2 regions of the Streptomyces sp. NPDC021749 genome follow, and region 1 is predicted to be linked to the other one. Evidence: riboswitches for the same ligand, from Rfam matches in the RefSeq annotation. Region 1 holds a riboswitch; the other holds the start of a gene.
What was found. A riboswitch is a leader RNA that binds a small molecule or an ion and turns the genes downstream of it on or off. The one in region 1 is predicted to bind glycine.
Positions count from the first base shown of each region.

Region 2: another riboswitch for glycine. It lies ahead of gcvP (aminomethyl-transferring glycine dehydrogenase); the one in region 1 lies ahead of gcvT (glycine cleavage system aminomethyltransferase GcvT).

Region 1 is NZ_JBFACE010000014.1:92,848-102,422, forward strand. It holds gene AB0G35_RS16430 (APC family permease) at 1-205, opposite strand, end outside; gene glyA (serine hydroxymethyltransferase) at 465-1,727, opposite strand; gene gcvH (glycine cleavage system protein GcvH) at 1,783-2,160, opposite strand; gene gcvT (glycine cleavage system aminomethyltransferase GcvT) at 2,292-3,419, opposite strand; glycine riboswitch at 3,569-3,664, opposite strand; gene AB0G35_RS16450 (AAA family ATPase) at 3,893-4,618, shown strand; gene AB0G35_RS16455 (enhanced serine sensitivity protein SseB) at 4,752-5,555, shown strand; gene AB0G35_RS16460 (enhanced serine sensitivity protein SseB C-terminal domain-containing protein) at 5,676-6,473, shown strand; gene AB0G35_RS16465 (ABC transporter permease) at 6,880-7,878, shown strand; gene AB0G35_RS16470 (ABC transporter substrate-binding protein) at 7,992-9,575, shown strand, end outside.
Region 2 is NZ_JBFACE010000065.1:9,299-18,873, reverse strand. It holds gene AB0G35_RS35240 (FHA domain-containing protein) at 1-520, shown strand, start outside; gene AB0G35_RS35235 (MerR family transcriptional regulator) at 538-1,284, shown strand; gene AB0G35_RS35230 (bifunctional nuclease family protein) at 1,341-1,814, shown strand; gene AB0G35_RS35225 (MerR family transcriptional regulator) at 2,010-2,615, shown strand; gene AB0G35_RS35220 (DNA polymerase IV) at 2,682-4,145, shown strand; gene AB0G35_RS35215 (PRC-barrel domain-containing protein) at 4,043-4,438, opposite strand; glycine riboswitch at 4,553-4,650, shown strand; gene gcvP (aminomethyl-transferring glycine dehydrogenase) at 4,839-7,724, shown strand; gene AB0G35_RS35205 (DUF5999 family protein) at 7,802-7,996, opposite strand; gene AB0G35_RS35200 (hypothetical protein) at 8,351-8,941, opposite strand; gene AB0G35_RS35195 (glutamate-cysteine ligase family protein) at 9,520-9,575, shown strand, end outside.

The DNA of each region.
Region 1 (9,575 bases):
AGGCCGCGCCGACCTCCGCGTAGGACATCGCGATCATGCCGATGAAGACGGCACCGATCACCCAGGCGACCAGCGCCGCGGGGCCCGCCACCTGGGCGGCGGCACCGGCGCCGAAGAGCCAGCCGGAGCCGAAGATCGAGCCGATGCCGATCATGATGAGGGCGAAGAGGCTGAGCCCCTTCCGGTCGCCCGCGCTCATGTCCATGGGGTGGTGCCGTCCGTCCTGCTGTGGGAAATGCCCCCTCGCCGTTGAAGGGCCGCTGCGTATGCCGCTGACACCTTATTTCGCGCCAAACACCGTGAATCACCGGAATCCACGTGAGGGCGGGCGATGTTGGGGAAAGGGGGAGGGGGAATCCGGGCATGCAGACCACGAGCCCGGGACCAACGGCCCCGGGCTCACGGCCCGTTGAGCCCCGGCCCGCCGCTCACCGGCGGGCCGGAGGATCACCGCATGAGACGCGTCACAGCGACGGGTACAGCGGGTACTTCTCCGCGAGTGCGGTGACGCGGGCCTTGAGGGCTTCGGCGTCGTAGTCCGGCTTGAGGGCCTGGGCGATGACGTCGGCGACCTCGCGGAAGTCGTCGGCCGTGAAGCCGCGGGTGGCCAGGGCCGGGGTGCCGATCCGCAGACCCGAGGTCACCATCGGGGGGCGCGGGTCGTTGGGGATGGCGTTGCGGTTGACGGTGATGCCGACCTCGTGCAGACGGTCCTCGGCCTGCTGGCCGTCGAGCTGGCTGTTGCGCAGGTCGACCAGGACGAGGTGGACGTCGGTGCCGCCGGACAGGACCGACACGCCGTGCTCGGTGACGTCGTCCTGGACCAGGCGCTCGGCCAGGATCTTGGCGCCTTCGAGGGTGCGCTGCTGGCGCTCCTTGAACTCGTCGGAGGCGGCGACCTTGAAGGAGACCGCCTTGGCCGCGATGACGTGCTCCAGGGGGCCGCCCTGCTGGCCCGGGAAGACCGCGGAGTTGATCTTCTTGGAGATCTCGGGGGTGGCGGAGAGGATGACGCCGCCGCGGGGGCCGCCGAGGGTCTTGTGGGTGGTGGTGGTCACCACGTGGGCGTGCGGCACCGGCGAGGGGTGCAGCCCGGCCGCCACGAGGCCCGCGAAGTGGGCCATGTCGACCATCAGGTAGGCGTCGACCTCGTCGGCGATACGGCGGAAGGCGGCGAAGTCGAGCTGGCGGGGGTAGGCCGACCAGCCGGCGACGATCAGCTTGGGGCGGTGCTCCTTGGCCAGGCGCTCGACCTCGTCCATGTCGACCAGGTTGGTCTTCTCGTCGACGTGGTAGGGGACGACGTTGTAGAGCTTGCCGCTGAAGTTGATCTTCATGCCGTGGGTCAGGTGCCCGCCGTGGGCGAGGTTGAGACCCAGGATGGTGTCGCCCGGCTTGAGCAGGGCGAACATGGCGGCGGCGTTGGCCTGGGCGCCGGAGTGGGGCTGGACGTTGGCGTAGGGCGCGCCGAAGAGGGCCTTGATGCGGTCGATGGCGATCTGCTCGACGACGTCGACGTGTTCGCAGCCGCCGTAGTAGCGGCGGCCGGGGTAGCCCTCGGCGTACTTGTTGGTGAGGACGGAGCCCTGGGCCTCCATGACGGCGACGGGGGCGAAGTTCTCCGACGCGATCATTTCGAGGGTGGACTGCTGGCGGTGCAGCTCGGCGTCGACGGCGGCGGCGACGTCGGGGTCGAGCTCGTGCAGGGAGCTGTTCAGAAGCGACATGGGTCTTCCTGGAGGAGTCAGAGGGCGCGGGGAGCTGCCACTCGGGCGGGGTGGCTCACTCGGTGATGAACGCGGCGTACTCGTCGGCCGACAGCAGCTCGGCGGGCTCGTCGCTGATCTTCACCTTGAACAGCCAACCGCCCTCGAACGGGGCGGAGTTCACCAGCGAGGGGTCGTTGACGACGTCCTCGTTGATCTCCACGATCTCGCCGTGCACGGGCGCGTAGAGATCGCTGACCGACTTGGTCGACTCCAGCTCACCGCAGCTCTCGCCCGCCGTGACCGTGGAGCCGACCTCCGGGAGCTGCACGAAGACGACGTCGCCGAGCGCGTTCGCCGCGTGCTCCGTGATGCCGACCGTCGAGACGCCTTCCTCGGCGGCCGACAGCCACTCGTGCTCCTTGCTGTAGCGCAGCTGCTGGGGGTTGCTCATGGCTCGATTCTCCTGTACGCGAGGGTGTGATCGTGAATGGGGGCACCTCCCCGGACGAAGTCCGGGGGGAACGTCTTGCACAGTGAGACGCGCGGTGGCGCGCCGCCGTCCGGTCCGCCGGGGCGGAACCGCTACTTCTGCCGCTTGTAGAAGGGCAGCGCGATGACCTCGTACGGCTCATGGCTTCCACGGATGTCCACGCGGACACCCTCGGTGCCCGGGGTGGCGTATGCCGCGTCGACGTACGCGATGGCGATCGGCTTGCCGAGCGTGGGGGAGGGGGCGCCCGAGGTGACCTCGCCGATCACCGTGCCGTCGGCGGAGACGACCGGGTAGCCCGCGCGCGGGACCCGGCGGCCCTCGGCGATCAGCCCGACCAGCTTGCGCGGCGGGGCGGTCTCGGCGCGTTCGGCGGCCCTCTCCAGCGCGGCGCGGCCGACGAAGTCGCCGTTGTTGGCCGTCTTCTCGAACTTCACGACCCGGCCCAGGCCCGCGTCGAACGGGGTGGTGGCGGTGGTGAGCTCGTGCCCGTACAGCGGCATGCCCGCCTCCAGGCGCAGGGTGTCCCGGCAGGACAGGCCGCACGGCACCAGGCCGGCGTCCTTGCCGGCCTCGGTCAGCGCCTCCCAGAGGGCGACCGCGTCGGCCGGCCGGACGAACAGCTCGAAGCCGTCCTCGCCGGTGTAGCCGGTACGGGCGATCAGCGCCTCGACGCCGGCGACCGTGCCGGGCAGGCCGGCGTAGTACTTCAGGCCGTCCAGGTCCGCGTCGGTCACCTTCTTGAGGATGCCGGGCGACTCCGGGCCCTGGACCGCGAGCAGTGCGTAGGCGTCCCGGTCGTCCCGGACCACGGCGTCGAAGCCGCCGCCCCGGGCGGTCAGCGCGTCCAGCACGACCTGGGCGTTGGAGGCATTGGCGACGACCATGTACTCCTGGTCGGCGAGGCGGTAGACGATCAGGTCGTCGAGGATGCCGCCCTCGGCGTTGCAGATCATGGTGTACCGGGCGCGGCCGGTCTTCACCCCGCCGATGTTGCCGACCAGGGCGAAGTCGAGGAGGTCGGCGGCCTGCGGGCCGGTGACGGTGATCTCGCCCATGTGGGAGAGGTCGAAGAGACCGGCGCGGGTGCGGACCGCGACGTGCTCGTCGCGCTCGCTGCCGTAGCGCAGTGGCATGTCCCAGCCGGCGAAGTCGGTCATGGTCGCGCCGAGTGCCCGATGCGTGGCATCGAGCGCGGTGCGGCGGGGGGCATCAGTCATGGTTCTGGGCTCCCAGGCAGGGGTGACAAGACGTTCTCCCCATCTGTCATCGGAACCTGAGAGGTTCACCGGGAGCCCGCGAACGGGCCCGGTTTGCACCTTGGGTGGAGCCGCCCCGTGGGCCGGGCCGGCTCGCTTTTCAGATCTGCCTCGCCCGCGCGGTATAGGGGCCTGAGAGATTCAAGGGAGGACTTGCTCCTTCGGCGCCCCGCCGTGGCGGCCGGGGACTCTCCCGCGCGGATTCAAGCGGCCGGTATGCAGTTGGCGGTGCACGAGTGAAACGGGATGTGCACGTGGCGCGCACATCATTGCACGGGATCGCCGAATACAGGAGGCCCGGTTGCCGCACCGTCCCCGACGTGGGCGGATCGGACAATCGCCTTGATGGCCATTACCTTTTCTTGACACTGTGCGGGTAGGGAACCGGCCCCGGGCCGGACCGCAACCCGGACACAACCCGGACGGGGAGGGTGATCACGGTGCACAGGGACGCGGCACTCGCGGCCGCTTCGGGGGCCGGACCCGAAGAGCCGGCGGCGGTCCGCGCCGCCGCCTCCCGGGCCCGGCGCCCGGCCCGCCCGGTCGTGCGGCCGGGGCGCGGCGCACGGGTGGTGGACCTCCGCGGCGGGCGCCGGGCCCGGCCCGCCGCCGAGCTGCGCTTCCCGCCCGGCGACCTGGTGGTCGTCTCCGGCCTGCCCGGCAGCGGCAAGAGCACCCTGATGCACCGCGTCGTCCCGACGCTGGACGGCGGCGGCGCCGAGGTGCACCGGATCGACTCCCAGGACGTCCGCGAGCGCTGGGAACGCGGCCGGCTGCGCCGGCTGCCCTACGGCCTGTACCGCCCGCTGGTCCGGGCCGCGCACTACCTCGCGCTCGGCCGGGCGCTGCGCTCCGGCCGCAGCGTGGTGGTGCACGACTGCGGGACGCTGGCGTGGGTGCGCCGCTGGATCGCCCGGGCGGCCGGCCGCGGCGGCCGCGGGCTGCATCTCGTGCTGCTCGACGTGACACCCGAGGTGGCCCGGGCCGGCCAGGAGGCGCGCGGCCGCGGGGTCTCGGGGTACGCCTTCGCCCGGCACCGCCGGGCGGTGTCCCGGCTGGTCGACGGCGCGGAGGCGGCGCGGCTGCCCCGGGGGTTCGCCTCGGCCGTGCTGCTGGACCGCCGTGCGGCGAGCGCCCTGGAAACCCTCACCTTCCGCTGACCGCCGCGGCTCTTCCGTCCGCGCCGCCGCCCGCCGCGGCGTGACCCGCCCGGTGGGCGCGGCCTCCGCCTCCCCTCGTCTAGGGTCTTGGGCCAGAAAGTGCGAGTGCGGTGTGGAACACGGGTGGATGCAGATGAACTTTCCGGAGCAGGGGATACCTCAGCTGGCCTGGCCGGCGAACGAGCTGGAAGAGGTGCTGGCCGCGTCGGTCGGGCATCCCGGCGCCGGCGGCCGGATCGTCGAGGTCCTGGGCCGCAGCCGGCTCTGGGTGCCGCTGCCCAACGGCGGCGGTCCGGACGGCGCGGGGCTCGGTACCGCCGGACTGGACCTGCCCACCGTCGACATCGGCGGACTGGCCTACGTCCCCGTCTACAGCTCCGAGCAGGAGTTCCTGCGGGTCGTCGGCTCGCACATGTCCTTCACCGTCGCCCCGGCCCGGGAGTTCGCCCGCGGGCTGCCGCCGAAGGTCGGGATCGCGGTGAATCCGGACGGGACGGTCGGCGTCCCGCTGCCGCCGCCCGCGGTGGCCGAATTGTGTCGCTCGGGACGTCAGGAACCGGACAGCGCGGCACTGCCGAGCGGCGCCCGGGTCCGGCTCTTCGAACCGGACTGGCAGGACGAGCCGGTGGACTTCCTGGCCGCCGCCGGACTGGAGTTCTCCGGCGTCGGAATTGTCCTGACTGCCCGGCGTGTCCTGGCCAGTGTGGAGGGCGACACGCCCGCGCTGTTCGTCGGTGTCCAGGTCGCCACGGCCCCCGAGGCGCTGCACGACGGCTCGGCCCGCGACGCGGTGCTCGCCGGCCTGGGACGCGCCCTGGGCGCGGTGCCGGTGCCCTGGCCCGTCCAGCTCGTCATGCTCGACCTCGCCCAGGGCGACCCGGTCGCCGACTGGATGCTGGAGCGGGTGCGGCCCTTCTACTCCCGCGACCACTCCTAGGGGCCGCCGTCGTTGCGGACCCCGCGGCCTTCCGGCCCTGGACCATCGGCAAGCTCTAAGCTGGTTGGATGACGCGCGGGCGCACCCACACGTGCCCTGCCGAGAGAAGGGACGGACCACGTGAGTGCGGGTGCGCATCAGGGGCCGGCGGCGGCCGGACAGCTGGAGCAGCTGCTGCAGCAGGTCTCGCCCGGCCGTTACGACGCCTACGAGGCGCTGTTGCACGCACTTGCCGCCGGTCAGGTCTGGATGCTGCTCTGGCACGGCCGGGCCGGTTCGCCCGACGCGCAGTACGGGAACATGGAGGTCGACGGCCTCGGCTACGCCCCGTGCGTGACCTCCGCGCCCGAACTCGCCGCCTCCGGCTGGAACCGCGACCACGAGGTCGTCAGCGGCCCGGACATCGCCGCCGCGCTCTTCCCCGACCGCTGGGGGCTGTGGCTGAATCCGCACGCTCCCGGTGGTGGAGTCGGCATTCCGTGGCTCGATCTGCGCCGGATCGCCGGCGGCCTCGACCGGCTGCCCGCCGGCCCGCTGCGGATCTCCGAACCGGTCATCGACATCCCGCAGTTCTACGCCCTGCTGGCGCAGAACGCCCATCGCACGCCCGCCGTACGCTCGTTGCGCCGCGCCTGGGTGCAGCCCGCGCTCGGCGCCCCGTATCTGGCGATCGGTCTGGATCTGTACGACACCGGCCCGCAGGCGGTGGATTCGGCCCGGTTGATGATCCAGCAGTCGATCGGTGCCGTTCCGGACGGACTGCCGGTCTCCACGGTCGCGATGAACGACGAGTACGACCCGGTCGCCATGTGGATGCGGGCCGCCGCCCGGCCGTTCTTCGACCGTGACGGCTACACCCAGCAGCCGGCCCAGCCGCCGGCCCCCTCGTACGGCTACGGCTACCCGCGCCCTTACTGACAGCTGGTCTCTCCCGCCGGAGCGTAGCGCTCCGGCGGGTGTCCTACGGTGAATTCGCCCCGTACACACCGCGGTTGAGGCATTCTCCCGCGGCCCTTCGCTCCGCTCAGCCCGAACTTGTGTCCGTATAACGGAACGTCGTGGAGCACATCACAGTTGCGCATCCTTTCCCCGCCAGGGCTGGTGACTGATCGCGAAGGGGATGAAGACTCCGGAAACAACAAGGGCCTCGGTCCTTTGTGCGAGCGTGATTCCGGGCGGCGTCGTGTGAACCGCTCCCTTCCGCGAGATGAACTCCCGCGAGGACCACCGGACTTGCTCCGCAGTGCACCACTTGACGTGAACCAGGCCGCTACCGCGGCGGGCAGGGGCCGGCCACCGTCGGCCGAGAGGGGTCAAAGGCACCGTGACCGCACCGATCGAGACCACCGGGGCGGCTGCCGAGGCGCAGCCGGAAGCGGTGCTGGAGGGCGTGGCGAGCAAGCGCATCGAAGGGCGCTCGCTCGGCCAGATCGCATGGCTGCGCTTCCGGCGGGACAAGGTCGCGGTGGCGGGTGCCATCGTTGTCATCCTGCTGATCGTCGTCGCGGCGTTCTCCCGTCCGCTGCAGGCGCTGCTGGGGCTGGACCCCAACGCGCCCAACGAGTCGCTGATCGACCCCAACACCACGCTGCCCAAGGGGGACTTCGGCGGAATGAGCGGGGACCACCCGCTCGGCGTGGACCCGAAGTTCGGCCGCGATCTGCTCGCCCGGGTCCTGGAGGGCTCCTGGGTGTCGCTGATCGTGGCGTTCGGCGCCACCCTGCTGTCGGTCGCCATCGGCACCGTGCTCGGAGTGATCGCCGGCTTCTACCGCGGGCGGGTGGACGCCTTCATCAGCCGCATGATGGACGTCTTCCTGGCGTTCCCGCTGCTGCTGTTCGCCATCGCGATCTCCGCCTCGCTTCAGGGCGGCGCCTTCGGCCTGGAGGGCCTGCCGCTGCACATCTCGGTGCTGATCTTCGTGATCGGCTTCTTCAACTGGCCGTACATGGGACGGATCGTGCGCGCGCAGACCCTGTCGCTGCGCGAGCGGGAATTCGTGGACGCCGCCCGGGGCATGGGTGCGCGCGGACCGTTCATCCTCTTCCGTGAGCTGCTGCCCAACCTGGTGGGCCCGATCATCGTCTACTCGACGCTGCTGATCCCCTCCAACATCCTCTTCGAGGCCGCGCTGAGCTTCCTGGGCGTCGGCATCCAGCCGCCCCAGGCCTCGTGGGGCGGCATGCTCAACCAGGCGGTCAAGTACTACGAGGTCGACCCCCAGTACATGATCGTCCCCGGCCTCGCGATCTTCGTCACCGTGCTCGCGTTCAACCTGCTCGGTGACGGTCTGCGGGACGCGCTGGACCCGCGCAGCCGCTGACGGCACCGCGGGCATCCGCCCGGCCGCCACCGCGCTTTGTGTTGTGACGTTTCTCGACGAACGAAGACCGAACGAAGACGTACGAAGACCGAACGAAGGGGACACCGACCACCATGCGAAGGTCAGTTCCGGCCGCGACCATAGCGGCCATCACCAGTGCGGGCCTTTTGCTGGCCGGCTGCAGCGGGGGCAAGGGCTCCTCGGAGGGCTCCGGCGAGGCCAACGCGGCCACCAAGGGCATCGTCAACGCCTCGGACGCCAAGGGCGGCACGGTCACCTACGCGATGAGCGACGCCCCCGAGTCGTTCGACCCGGGCAACACCTACTACGCCTTCATCTACAACTTCAGCCGGCTCTACGCGCGCCCGCTCACGACCTTCAAGCCGGGCCCCGGCACCAAGGGCAACCAGCTGGTGCCGGACCTCGCCGAGTCCATGGGCAAGCCCAGCGACGGCGGCAAGACCTGGACGTACAAGCTCCGCAAGGGCGTCAAGTACGAGGACGGCTCCACCGTCACCTCGCAGGACGTCAAGTACGCCGTGGAGCGCTCCAACTTCGCGCGTGATGTGCTCTCGCTGGGCCCGAACTACTTCCAGCAGTTCCTCAAGGACAACGACGGCGGCGGCTACAAGGGTCCCTACAAGGACAAGAGCAAGGCCGGTCTGAAGTCCATCGAGACCCCGGACGACCAGACGATCGTCTTCCACCTCAAGAAGCCGTTCGCCGAGTTCGACTACCTGGTCAGCGCCCCGCAGACCGCGCCGGTCCCGCAGGCCAAGGACAAGGGCGCGGACTACACCAAGTCCGTGCTGTCCACCGGCTCGTACAAGTTCCAGAGCTACCAGGAGGGCAAGCAGCTCACCCTGGTCCGCAACCCGCAGTGGTCGGCGAAGACCGACCCGCTGCGCAAGCAGCTCCCGGACAAGATCGTGCTGAACCTGAAGGTCGCCCAGTCGACGATCGACAAGGACCTTCAGTCCGGCAACACCCTGGTCGACCTGGCCGGCCGCGGCGTCGACGGCCAGACGCAGGCCCAGCTCCTGACCGACTCCAAGGAGAAGGCCAACACCGACAACGCGCTCGGCCAGCGCCTCGTCTACACGGCGATCAACACCAAGGTCAAGCCGTTCGACAACCTAGAGTGCCGCAAGGCGGTCGAGTACGCGATCGACAAGAAGGCCGTGCAGACCGCGCTCGGCGGCCCGATCCGCGGTGAGCTGGCCTCCACGGTCCTGCCGACCGACATCGCCGGCTACCAGAAGTACGACCTGTACCCGCAGAAGTACGCCGGCGACAAGCTCGACCTGACCGAGGCCAAGAAGCACTGGGACAAGTGCGGCGCCGGCAAGACCACGACCACCATCCTGGCCCGCAACGACCGCCAGGACGAGGTCGACGCGGCCACCTCGGTCATCGAGTCGCTCAAGAAGATCGGCGTCACCGCCAAGATCCAGTCGTACCCGACGAGCAAGTACTTCTCGGACTACGCCGGTGTGCCGGAGTTCAACAAGAAGAACAACGTCGGCCTGATCATGATGCAGTGGGGCTCCGACTTCCCCACCGGCTACGGCTACCTGCAGCAGATCCTGAACGGCAAGGCCATCAGCAAGTCCGGCAACACCAACCTGTCCCAGCTGGACGACCCGGAGATCAACAAGCTGCTCGAAACGGCCATCGCCAACACCGACAAGGCGGCC
Region 2 (9,575 bases), on a different contig from region 1:
GTGTGGGCACCGGAACGCCGAGGCGAGCCGGTTCTGCTCCAACTGTGGCGCGCCGCTGCGCGCGGGCGGGCAGCCCGAGCGGGCTTCCGAGACGACGTCGACGATCTCCATTTCGGGGCTTGAGGCGTACGACTCGGAGACGACGGGCCAGAACCTCTCGCCCGCCCTGTCGCCGGAGGCCCAGGCGGCCGTCGACGCCCTTCCGTTGGGTTCGGCGCTGCTCATCGTCCGCCGCGGTCCGAACTCCGGCAGCCGCTTCCTCCTGGACAGCGAGCTGACGACGGCGGGCCGGCATCCGCAGAGCGACATCTTCCTCGACGACGTGACGGTCTCGCGTCGCCATGTGGAATTCCGTCGCGGTTCGGACGGTCTCTTCACGGTCGCCGACGTCGGCAGCCTCAACGGCACCTACGTCAACCGTGAGCGCATCGACTCCGTCGCCCTCAACAACGGCGACGAGGTCCAGATCGGCAAGTACCGCTTGGTCTTCTACGCGAGCCAGCGAGGCGCCGGTATCTGACCGGCCAGGGAAGGCACATGCGCCATACACCGAAAGGCGGTGCCGGGGACTCCGGCACCGCCTCCTCGGACGGCAAGCCGGTGAGCATCGGCACGGTGCTCAACGTGCTGCGCGAGGAATTCCCCGAGGTCACCATCTCCAAGATTCGCTTCCTGGAGGCCGAAGGGCTGGTCGAGCCGAAGCGCACGCCTTCCGGGTACCGGAAATTCACCCCGGCCGATGTGGAGCGGCTGGCGAGCGTCCTGCGGATGCAGCGCGACCACTATCTGCCGCTGAAGGTCATCCGTGAGCATCTGGACGCCGTCGAACGCGGTGAGCAGGTCACGCTGCCGGCGCCCGCCGCGCCTGCCCGCGATCTGATCGAGGGCGTCCCGGAAGCGGGCGGCGAAACCCCCACGGCTGCCCGGATCGGCCGGGCCGAGCTGCTGGCCGCCGCCGAGGTGGACGAGTCGGCGCTCGCCGACTGGGAGTCGTACGGACTCATCGTCCCCCATGCGGACGGCGGATACGACATCGAGGCCGTCACGGTCGCCAAACTTGTCGCCGACCTGGGCCGTTTCGGTCTCGAACCACGGCACCTGCGGGTCGTCAAGGCGGCCGCCGAGCGCGAGGCGGGCCTGGTCGAGCAGGTCGTTGCACCCCTTCGGCGGCACCGTAATCCGCAGACCAGGGCGCATGCCGAGGCCACCGCCAGGGAGCTCGCCACGCTCTCCGTACGGCTGCACGCGGCGCTGCTCCAGGGCGCGCTGCGGGGCCGGCCGTAGTGAGCAAAAGAGTGCCCGACTACCCAAACCTGCCGGGCACGTCCTAGGGTTGCTGTGTGAACGAGCTCGACGTCGTGGGTGTCCGGGTGGAAATGCCTTCCAGCCAACCGATCGTGCTCCTGCGGGAGGTGGGGGGCGACCGTTACCTGCCCATTTGGATCGGGCCGGGTGAGGCCACCGCCATCGCCTTCGCCCAGCAGGGCATGGTCCCCGCCAGGCCGCTGACGCACGACCTTTTCAAGGACGTGCTGGAGGCGGTGGGGCAGGAGCTGACGCAGGTCCGCATCACCGACCTGCGCGAGGGGGTTTTCTATGCGGAACTGGTCTTCGCCAGCGGGGTGGAGGTCAGTGCCCGTCCGTCCGACGCGATAGCGCTGGCCCTGCGCACCGGAACGCCGATCTTCGGCACCGACGGTGTGCTGGACGACGCGGGGATCGCGATCCCGGACGAGCAGGAGGACGAGGTGGAGAAGTTCCGCGAGTTCCTCGACCAGATCTCACCCGAGGACTTCGGGACCAACAGCCAGTAGCCGGTGGGGCCGGACGGGCGAAGGGTCTGATTCCGGCCAAACTATTTAGCCATTCCCCGCGCGAGGTCACGAGAAACCACTCGTAGGGTGATTATCACTCGGCGTGGCGAGCGCGGCGATCGTTGACGCACCCCGAGTGACTGCATACCGTCGATATGGCAGGTCCCGTCCGGGACGTGGAGGACGGAGGGCGGCGTGGCAATCACCGGCGACGGTATGGCGGCGGAAGGGGCGTTGCCGCTCCACGTGGGCGCAACGGCGAACCGCACCCCGGCACCGGCCGCGGCGGTGTCGGGGGACTGCGAGGCGCAGAACATCGGCTATCGCGGCCCGACCGCATGTGCGGCAGCGGGCATCACGTACCGGCAGCTCGACTACTGGGCGCGCACCGGCCTGGTGGAGCCGAGCATCCGGCCGGCGTACGGCTCCGGTACCCAGCGGCTCTACAGCTTCCGGGACGTCGTCGTCCTGAAGATCGTCAAGCGGCTGCTGGACACCGGGGTCTCACTGCAGAACATCCGCACCGCCGTCCAGCACCTGCGTGCGCGGGGGCTGGCGGATCTGACGCGGATGACGCTGATGAGTGACGGCGCGACGGTTTACGAGTGCACCTCGCCCGATCAGGTCGTCGACCTGCTCCAGGGCGGCCAGGGCGTCTTCGGGATCGCCGTCGGCGTGGTCTGGCGGGACGTGGAGGGCGCGCTCTCGCAGCTGCACGGGGAGCGCGTGGACACCGGCGAGACGCTGATCGGGAAGAACCCGCACGACGAGCTGGCACGGCGGCGCAACCGGGCCGGCTGAGCCTCGGCTGCGGGTCGCGGCCCGGCGACGGGTCGATTGTCAGTGCCATGCGGCAGCATCGGACATGTGAGACCCGCGCCGACGATCCTGCATCTGGACATGGATGCGTTCTACGCCTCTGCCGAGCAGGCGGCGAAGCCGAGCCTGCGCGGGAAACCGGTGGTGGTCGGCGGGATCGGGCCGCGCGGCGTCGTCGCCACGGCGTCGTACGAGGCCCGGGTCTTCGGGGTGCGCTCGGCGATGCCGACGGCCCAGGCGCGGCGGCTGTGCCCCAACGCCGCTTATCTCAGTCCGCGTTTCACCCTGTACCGCCAAGTGAGTGAAACGGTCATGGGGCTGCTGCACGCGCTGTCCCCCCTGGTGGAGCCGCTGAGCCTGGACGAGGCGTTCGTGGACCTGGAGGCGGGCGGGGTGGCCCCGGAGACGGCCGCCGTACGGGCCGTGGGGGAGCAGTTGCGGCGCGACATCAGGGCGGCGACCGGACTGACCGGGTCGGTGGGGCTGGCCGGCGCCAAGATGCTGGCGAAGATCGCGTCGGAGCAGGCCAAGCCGGACGGCCTGGTGGTCATTCCGCCGGGCACCGAGCGGGAGCTGCTGGGACCCATGCCGGTGCGGGTGCTGCCCGGGGTGGGGCCCGCGACGGCCGAGACGCTGCGCCGGGCCGGGATCCACACCGTCGCGGAGACCGCGGAGGCCGGCGAGGCGGAGCTGGTACGGCTCCTGGGCAAGGCGCACGGCGCCGGGCTGTACGCGATGGCCCTGGGGCAGGACGACCGTCCCGTGGTGGCCGAGCGCGATGCCAAGTCCATCTCCGTCGAGGACACCTTCGAGGTCGACCTGACCGACCGGACGCGGGTGCGGACGGAGGTGCTGCGGCTGGCCGACCGGTGCGTCCAGCGGCTGCGGGCGGCCGGGCGTTCCGGGCGCACGGTGGTGATCAAGGTGCGCAACTACGACTTCTCGACGCTGACCCGCTCCGAGACGCTCCGCGGCCCCACCGACGACCCCGCGGTCATCCGGGAGGCCGCGGTGCGTCTGCTGGAGCTGGTGGACACCACCGGCGGCGTCCGGCTGCTGGGCGTGGGGGTCAGCGGGCTGGCCGACTTCACGCAGGAGGACCTGTTCGCCCAGCTGACGACGGAGCGGGAGGCCGAGGAACTGGCGCGGGCCGCGGAGCAGCGGGCCGGCAGTGAGCCGGTCGAGGAGGAGCCGGAGGAGGAGCGGCCGCGCCGCTGGCATCCGGGCCTGGACGTGGTCCACGACGAGTACGGCGCGGGGTGGGTACAGGGCAGCGGGCTGGGGAGAGTGACCGTCCGCTTCGAGACGCCGTGGTCCGCACCGGGGAGGGTGCGGACCTTTGCCGTCGAGGACCCGGCACTGCGGCCGGGGGAGCCCCTGCCGCTGGTGGGCGGGGAGCCTGCGGCGGATCAGTCCTCCGATCCGGCGATCTTGCCGAAGTCCGTGTCGGAGGTGCCCGAATTGCCCGGGGAGACCGCGTCGGAGTCGGGGGAGGAGATATCCAGGCGGTAGTGGTGGTAGAGCTGGAGTTCCTGCTCAGGGGAGAGATGGCGGCCCACACCGAAGTCCGGGGCATCCTTGATCAGCTTGCGGTCGTACGGGATGTGCAGGCCCTCGCCGACCATTTTGCTGGGCTCCAGGGGGACGAACGCGTCCCGGCTGAAGAGCCCGGTGCGTACGGCCGCCCACTCCGGTTCCCCCGTCGCGTCGTCCAGATAGACCTCGTCGATGGTGCCTATCTTCGCGCCGTTGCGGTCGTACGCTTTGCGGCCGATCAGGCTCCGGGGATCGATATCGGTTTGCACGGCCCCTCCAATTGGTCGCAACTGCCCTGTGACAACTACCAAACGGCACATTTCATGCCCCGGCCACTCGAAGGATCCTTCGAGTGGTGCGCTGGTAGGCTGGCGAATGGCCGCAGAACCCGTGCGGGAGAGTCCTTTGTCGTTCGCGACCAGGGCGCCGAAGGAGCAAATCCTCCCCGGAATCTCTCAGGCACACGTACCGCACGGACGAGGTCACTCTGGAAAGCAGGGCGGGCCACGGAAGGCACAGCTCCGGGACCCCTCCTCACCGACGGTGAAAGCCGGACCGCCGTGCGCGGGCCGGTGAAGCTCTCAGGTTGAGATGACAGAGGGGGAGGCCGTCCGGGCACCCGCGCCGTGGTGCCCCTCGTAGGTCGTACTGACCAGGAGGCCCCCGCAGATGACCACCAACCGCATCTCCTTGACCGAGCTGGAGCGCGGCATCCCCTTCGAGCACCGGCACATCGGCCCCGACCACGAGGCGCAGGCCAAGATGCTCGCGCACATCGGATTCGGGTCGCTGGACGAGCTCACCGCCGCCGCCGTACCCGACGTGATCAAGAGCGCGGAGGCGCTCGGCCTGCCGCAGGGCCGTACGGAGGCCGAGGTCCTCCAGGAGCTGCGCGGCCTCGCGGACCGCAACCAGGTGCTGTCCCCCATGATCGGCCTGGGCTACTACGGCACGTTCACGCCGCCGGTGATCCTCCGCAACGTCATGGAGAACCCCGCCTGGTACACGGCGTACACCCCCTACCAGCCGGAGATCTCGCAGGGCCGCCTGGAAGCGCTGCTGAACTTCCAGACCATGGTCGCCGACCTGACCGGACTGCCCACCTCCGGTGCCTCCCTCCTGGACGAGGGCACCGCGGCGGCCGAGGCGATGGCGCTCTCCCGCCGCGTCGGCAAGGTCAAGCAGGGCGTCTTCCTGGTCGACGCCGACTGCCTGCCGCAGACCATCGCCGTGATCGAGACCCGCGCCGAGCCGACCGGCGTCGAGGTCGTCGTCGCCGACCTCTCCGAGGGCATCCCCGCCGAGATCGCCGAGCGCGGCGTCTTCGGCGTCCTGCTGCAGTACCCGGGCGCCTCCGGTGCGGTCCGGGACCCGCGCGCCGTGATCGAGCGCGCCCACGAGCTCGGCGCGATCGTCACCGTCGCCGCCGACCTGCTGGCGCTGGCCCTGCTGACCTCGCCCGGCGAGCTCGGCGCGGACATCGCGGTCGGCACCACCCAGCGCTTCGGCGTCCCGATGGGCTTCGGCGGGCCGCACGCCGGTTTCATGGCGGTGCGCGAGCAGTACGCGCGCAGCCTCCCGGGCCGCCTCGTGGGCGTCTCCATGGACGCCGACGGCCACAAGGCCTACCGCCTCGCGCTGCAGACCCGCGAGCAGCACATCCGCCGTGAGAAGGCCACCAGCAACATCTGCACCGCGCAGGTGCTGCTCGCCGTCATGGCCGGCATGTACGCCGTCTACCACGGCCCCGAGGGGCTGCGGACCATCGCCCGGCGCACCCACCGCTACGCCGCGATCCTCGCCGAGGGCCTGCGGGCCGGCGGTGTCGAGCTGGTCCACGGCGCGTTCTTCGACACCCTGACCGCGCGGGTGCCCGGCCGGGCCGCCGAGGTCGTCGCCGCCGCCCGCAAGGCCGGCATCAACCTCCGCCAGGTCGACGCCGACCTCGTCGGCATCGCCTGCGACGAGACCACCGGCCGCGCCCAGCTGGCCGGCGTCTGGGCCGCCTTCGGCGTGCAGGCCGACATCGAGAAGCTCGACGCGACCACCGACGAGGCGCTGCCGCAGGCGCTGCTGCGCACCGACGACTACCTCACGCACCCGGTCTTCCACCAGCACCGCTCCGAGACCGCGATGCTGCGCTACCTGCGCACCCTCGCCGACAAGGACTACGCGCTGGACCGCGGCATGATCCCGCTCGGCTCCTGCACGATGAAGCTGAACGCCACCACCGAGATGGAGCCGGTCACCTGGCCCGCGTTCGGTCAGCTGCACCCCTTCGCGCCGGCCGACCAGGCCGAGGGCTACCTCACCCTCATCCAGGAGCTGGAGGAGCGCCTCGCCACCGTCACCGGCTACGACAAGGTCTCCCTCCAGCCGAACGCCGGCTCCCAGGGCGAGCTGGCCGGCCTGCTGGCCGTACGCGCCTACCACCGCGCCAACGGGGACGACCAGCGCACGGTCTGCCTGATCCCGTCCTCGGCACACGGCACCAACGCCGCCAGCGCCGTGATGGCCGGCATGAAGGTCGTCGTCGTCAAGACCGGCGAGGACGGCGAGGTCGACGCGGACGACCTGCACGCCAAGATCGACAAGCACCGTGACGAGCTCGCGGTCCTGATGGTGACCTACCCCTCCACCCACGGCGTGTTCGAGGAGCACATCACCCAGATCTGCGCCGCGGTGCACGACGCCGGCGGCCAGGTCTACGTCGACGGCGCCAACCTGAACGCGCTGGTCGGTCTCGCCGAGCCGGGCAAGTTCGGCGGCGACGTCTCGCACCTCAACCTGCACAAGACCTTCTGCATCCCGCACGGCGGCGGCGGCCCCGGTGTCGGCCCGGTCGCCGTCCGCGCCCACCTGGCGCCGTACCTCCCCAACCACCCGCTGCAGCCCACCGCGGGCCCGGAGACCGGCATCGGACCGATCTCGGCGGCCCCCTGGGGCTCCGCGGGCATCCTGCCGATCTCCTGGGCGTACGTCCGCCTGATGGGCGGCGAGGGCCTCAAGCGCGCCACCCAGGTCGCGGTCCTCGGCGCCAACTACATCGCCAGGCGCCTGGAGCCGCACTACCCCGTGCTCTACACCGGCCCCGGCGGCCTGGTGGCGCACGAGTGCATCATCGACGTCCGGCCGCTGACCAAGGCGACCGGCGTGAGCATCGACGATGTCGCCAAGCGGCTGATCGACTACGGCTTCCACGCGCCGACGATGTCCTTCCCCGTGGCCGGCACGCTCATGATCGAGCCGACCGAGAGCGAGGACCTCGCCGAGCTGGACCGGTTCTGCGACGCGATGATCGCCATCCGCGCGGAGATCGAGAAGGTCGGCTCGGGGGAGTGGGACAAGGACGACAACCCGCTGCGCCACGCCCCGCACACCGCGGCCGCGCTCAGCGGCGACTGGGCCCACCCGTACTCCCGCGAGGAGGCCGTCTTCCCGGGCGGTGTCGTGGCGGCCGAGAAGTACTGGCCGCCGGTGCGCCGCATCGACGGCGCCTTCGGTGACCGCAACCTCGTCTGCTCCTGCCCGCCGCTGGACGAGTACGACGGCTGAGCCGTTCCACCGCAGCAGCAAGGGCCCTCGGCAGGTTTTCTGCCGGGGGCCCTGGTGGTTCTACCGGGTGCGCGGGGTCAGGCCGCCGCGGTGACCCGGGCCCGGTGCGGGGCGATGACCTGCCCGTCCGGCAGCAGTTCACCGGTGTCCTCGAAGAGCAGGACGCCGTTGCAGAGCAGGCTCCAGCCCTGCTCCGGGTGGTGTGCCACAAGGTGTGCGGCCTCCCGGTCGGTGGAATCCGCTGACGGGCAAGGTGGTTGGTGCTGACACATGGGAGTTGTCTTTCGCTGCGGTGTGGTGAACGTCGTCGTGCGGCTCGATGAGCTCGATGAGATGGCCATGGCCGCTCCCCCGTTTCTTCGGTCGGTCCCAGTGTTGCCCTACGGAGGGGATTCCGCAGGGATTTCGCGGCAGCGGTACTCACTCGGTATCGACGCGTCACCCGTGCGGGCGGTTGCTCCCAATTGCTCTCCTCTTCAAGGGGGTTGGGAGTGGTATCCACGGGCTAGGCCGCGCGGGTGAGCACGACAGCGTGCCCCGCGGCCGGAAAAGGCCACGGGGCACGCTCGTGAGGGGCGTGGTACGCCGGTGCGCGGGTACCCGGAAGGGCGCCGCCGGCTTGCGGCTCAGGCCGGTTCGCGCAGCTGCAGGGGCGCGGAGGCCAGACGCAGGGTGAGCCGGGGAAGCAGGTCGGCGACGCGGTGCGGGCGGTGAGCGGCGATACCGGGCGGCGCGGGCGCCAGCGGCACCAGCAGGTCACCGGCGGCCGGCAGCCCCCCGGTCCCGTCGGACGAGAGGTCGTCGTGCAGCCACAGGGTGAGCATGTACAGCTCCGGTACGGACAGCAGTCGCGGCTGGTAGGGCGCGGTGAGCGCCTCGGACTGCGCCAGCGCCCGTTCGGTCGAGGCCACGTAGGGGCCGCCGCAGAACCGTCCGAACGTCCAGCCGTCGGCGGTGAGTACCGCCTCGGCGGTCGCCACGGCCCGTTCACCGCCGCGGACCAGGAACTGCCAGCCGGCCAGCCGGGTGTGCGGCGTGCCGTCGGCCCGGCTGACGTCGTCCCAGACGTGCAGGGGCAGGGGGTGGTCGGGGCTGAGCGGGCCCTGGTGGGCGCGCAGGGCGGGAACGGGGGCCTCGCGGACGGCGGTGGGCGAGCCGAGGGCGGTGAGGATGCTGCGCAGGGCAGGCGTGGGGGCAGGGGCAGCGTGCAGCGGCATGGTGGGTCGCCTCTCACTTCGGAGACACGGTGGAGCATGGCAGGTGCAAACGGCGCTGTTTGCGTGCGGGGTCAGAGCGTGGCCGGCCGGGGCTGCGGCCCGGCGTGGGGAATCAGGGCCTGTCGCCGAACCACGGCACGGGCGGGAACACCGCGACACGGGGCGCCAAGTCTCTGCCTCGTAAGCGGAGTTTATACGACGTATGTTCTGAAAGTGTTTCGGCTACTGGCCTTGCGGATTTCCGGCAAGGCGCAATCAGGACCGGTCCGCGAGGTGATTTCCTCCAATTTGTACGGAGCCTTTGCCGCGCCACCTCGCATTGCCTCGCCATTGCGGTAGGCCGGATCTCGTCGGCGAATCTCACGAGCGAAATGCGGGTGGCGATCGCCGCTGAGATATGCCGGTGGAAGATGCCCGGCGCCGCACCACTTCGAGCCTATCGGTACCCGGTCGCCCCCGAGGCGTTATCGATCAGATTGCCGGGGCATCATCGACCGTAGCGCGAGCCCCGGCGTGCCCGGGTTCGCCCCCAAGCGGCCCGTGGCCGCGGGCCGTTCACTGGAGGAGGGACCCACTCGATGGGGGAGAAGGTCGCCGCGGACGGGATCGACCTGGCGGACCGGGAGCGTTATAG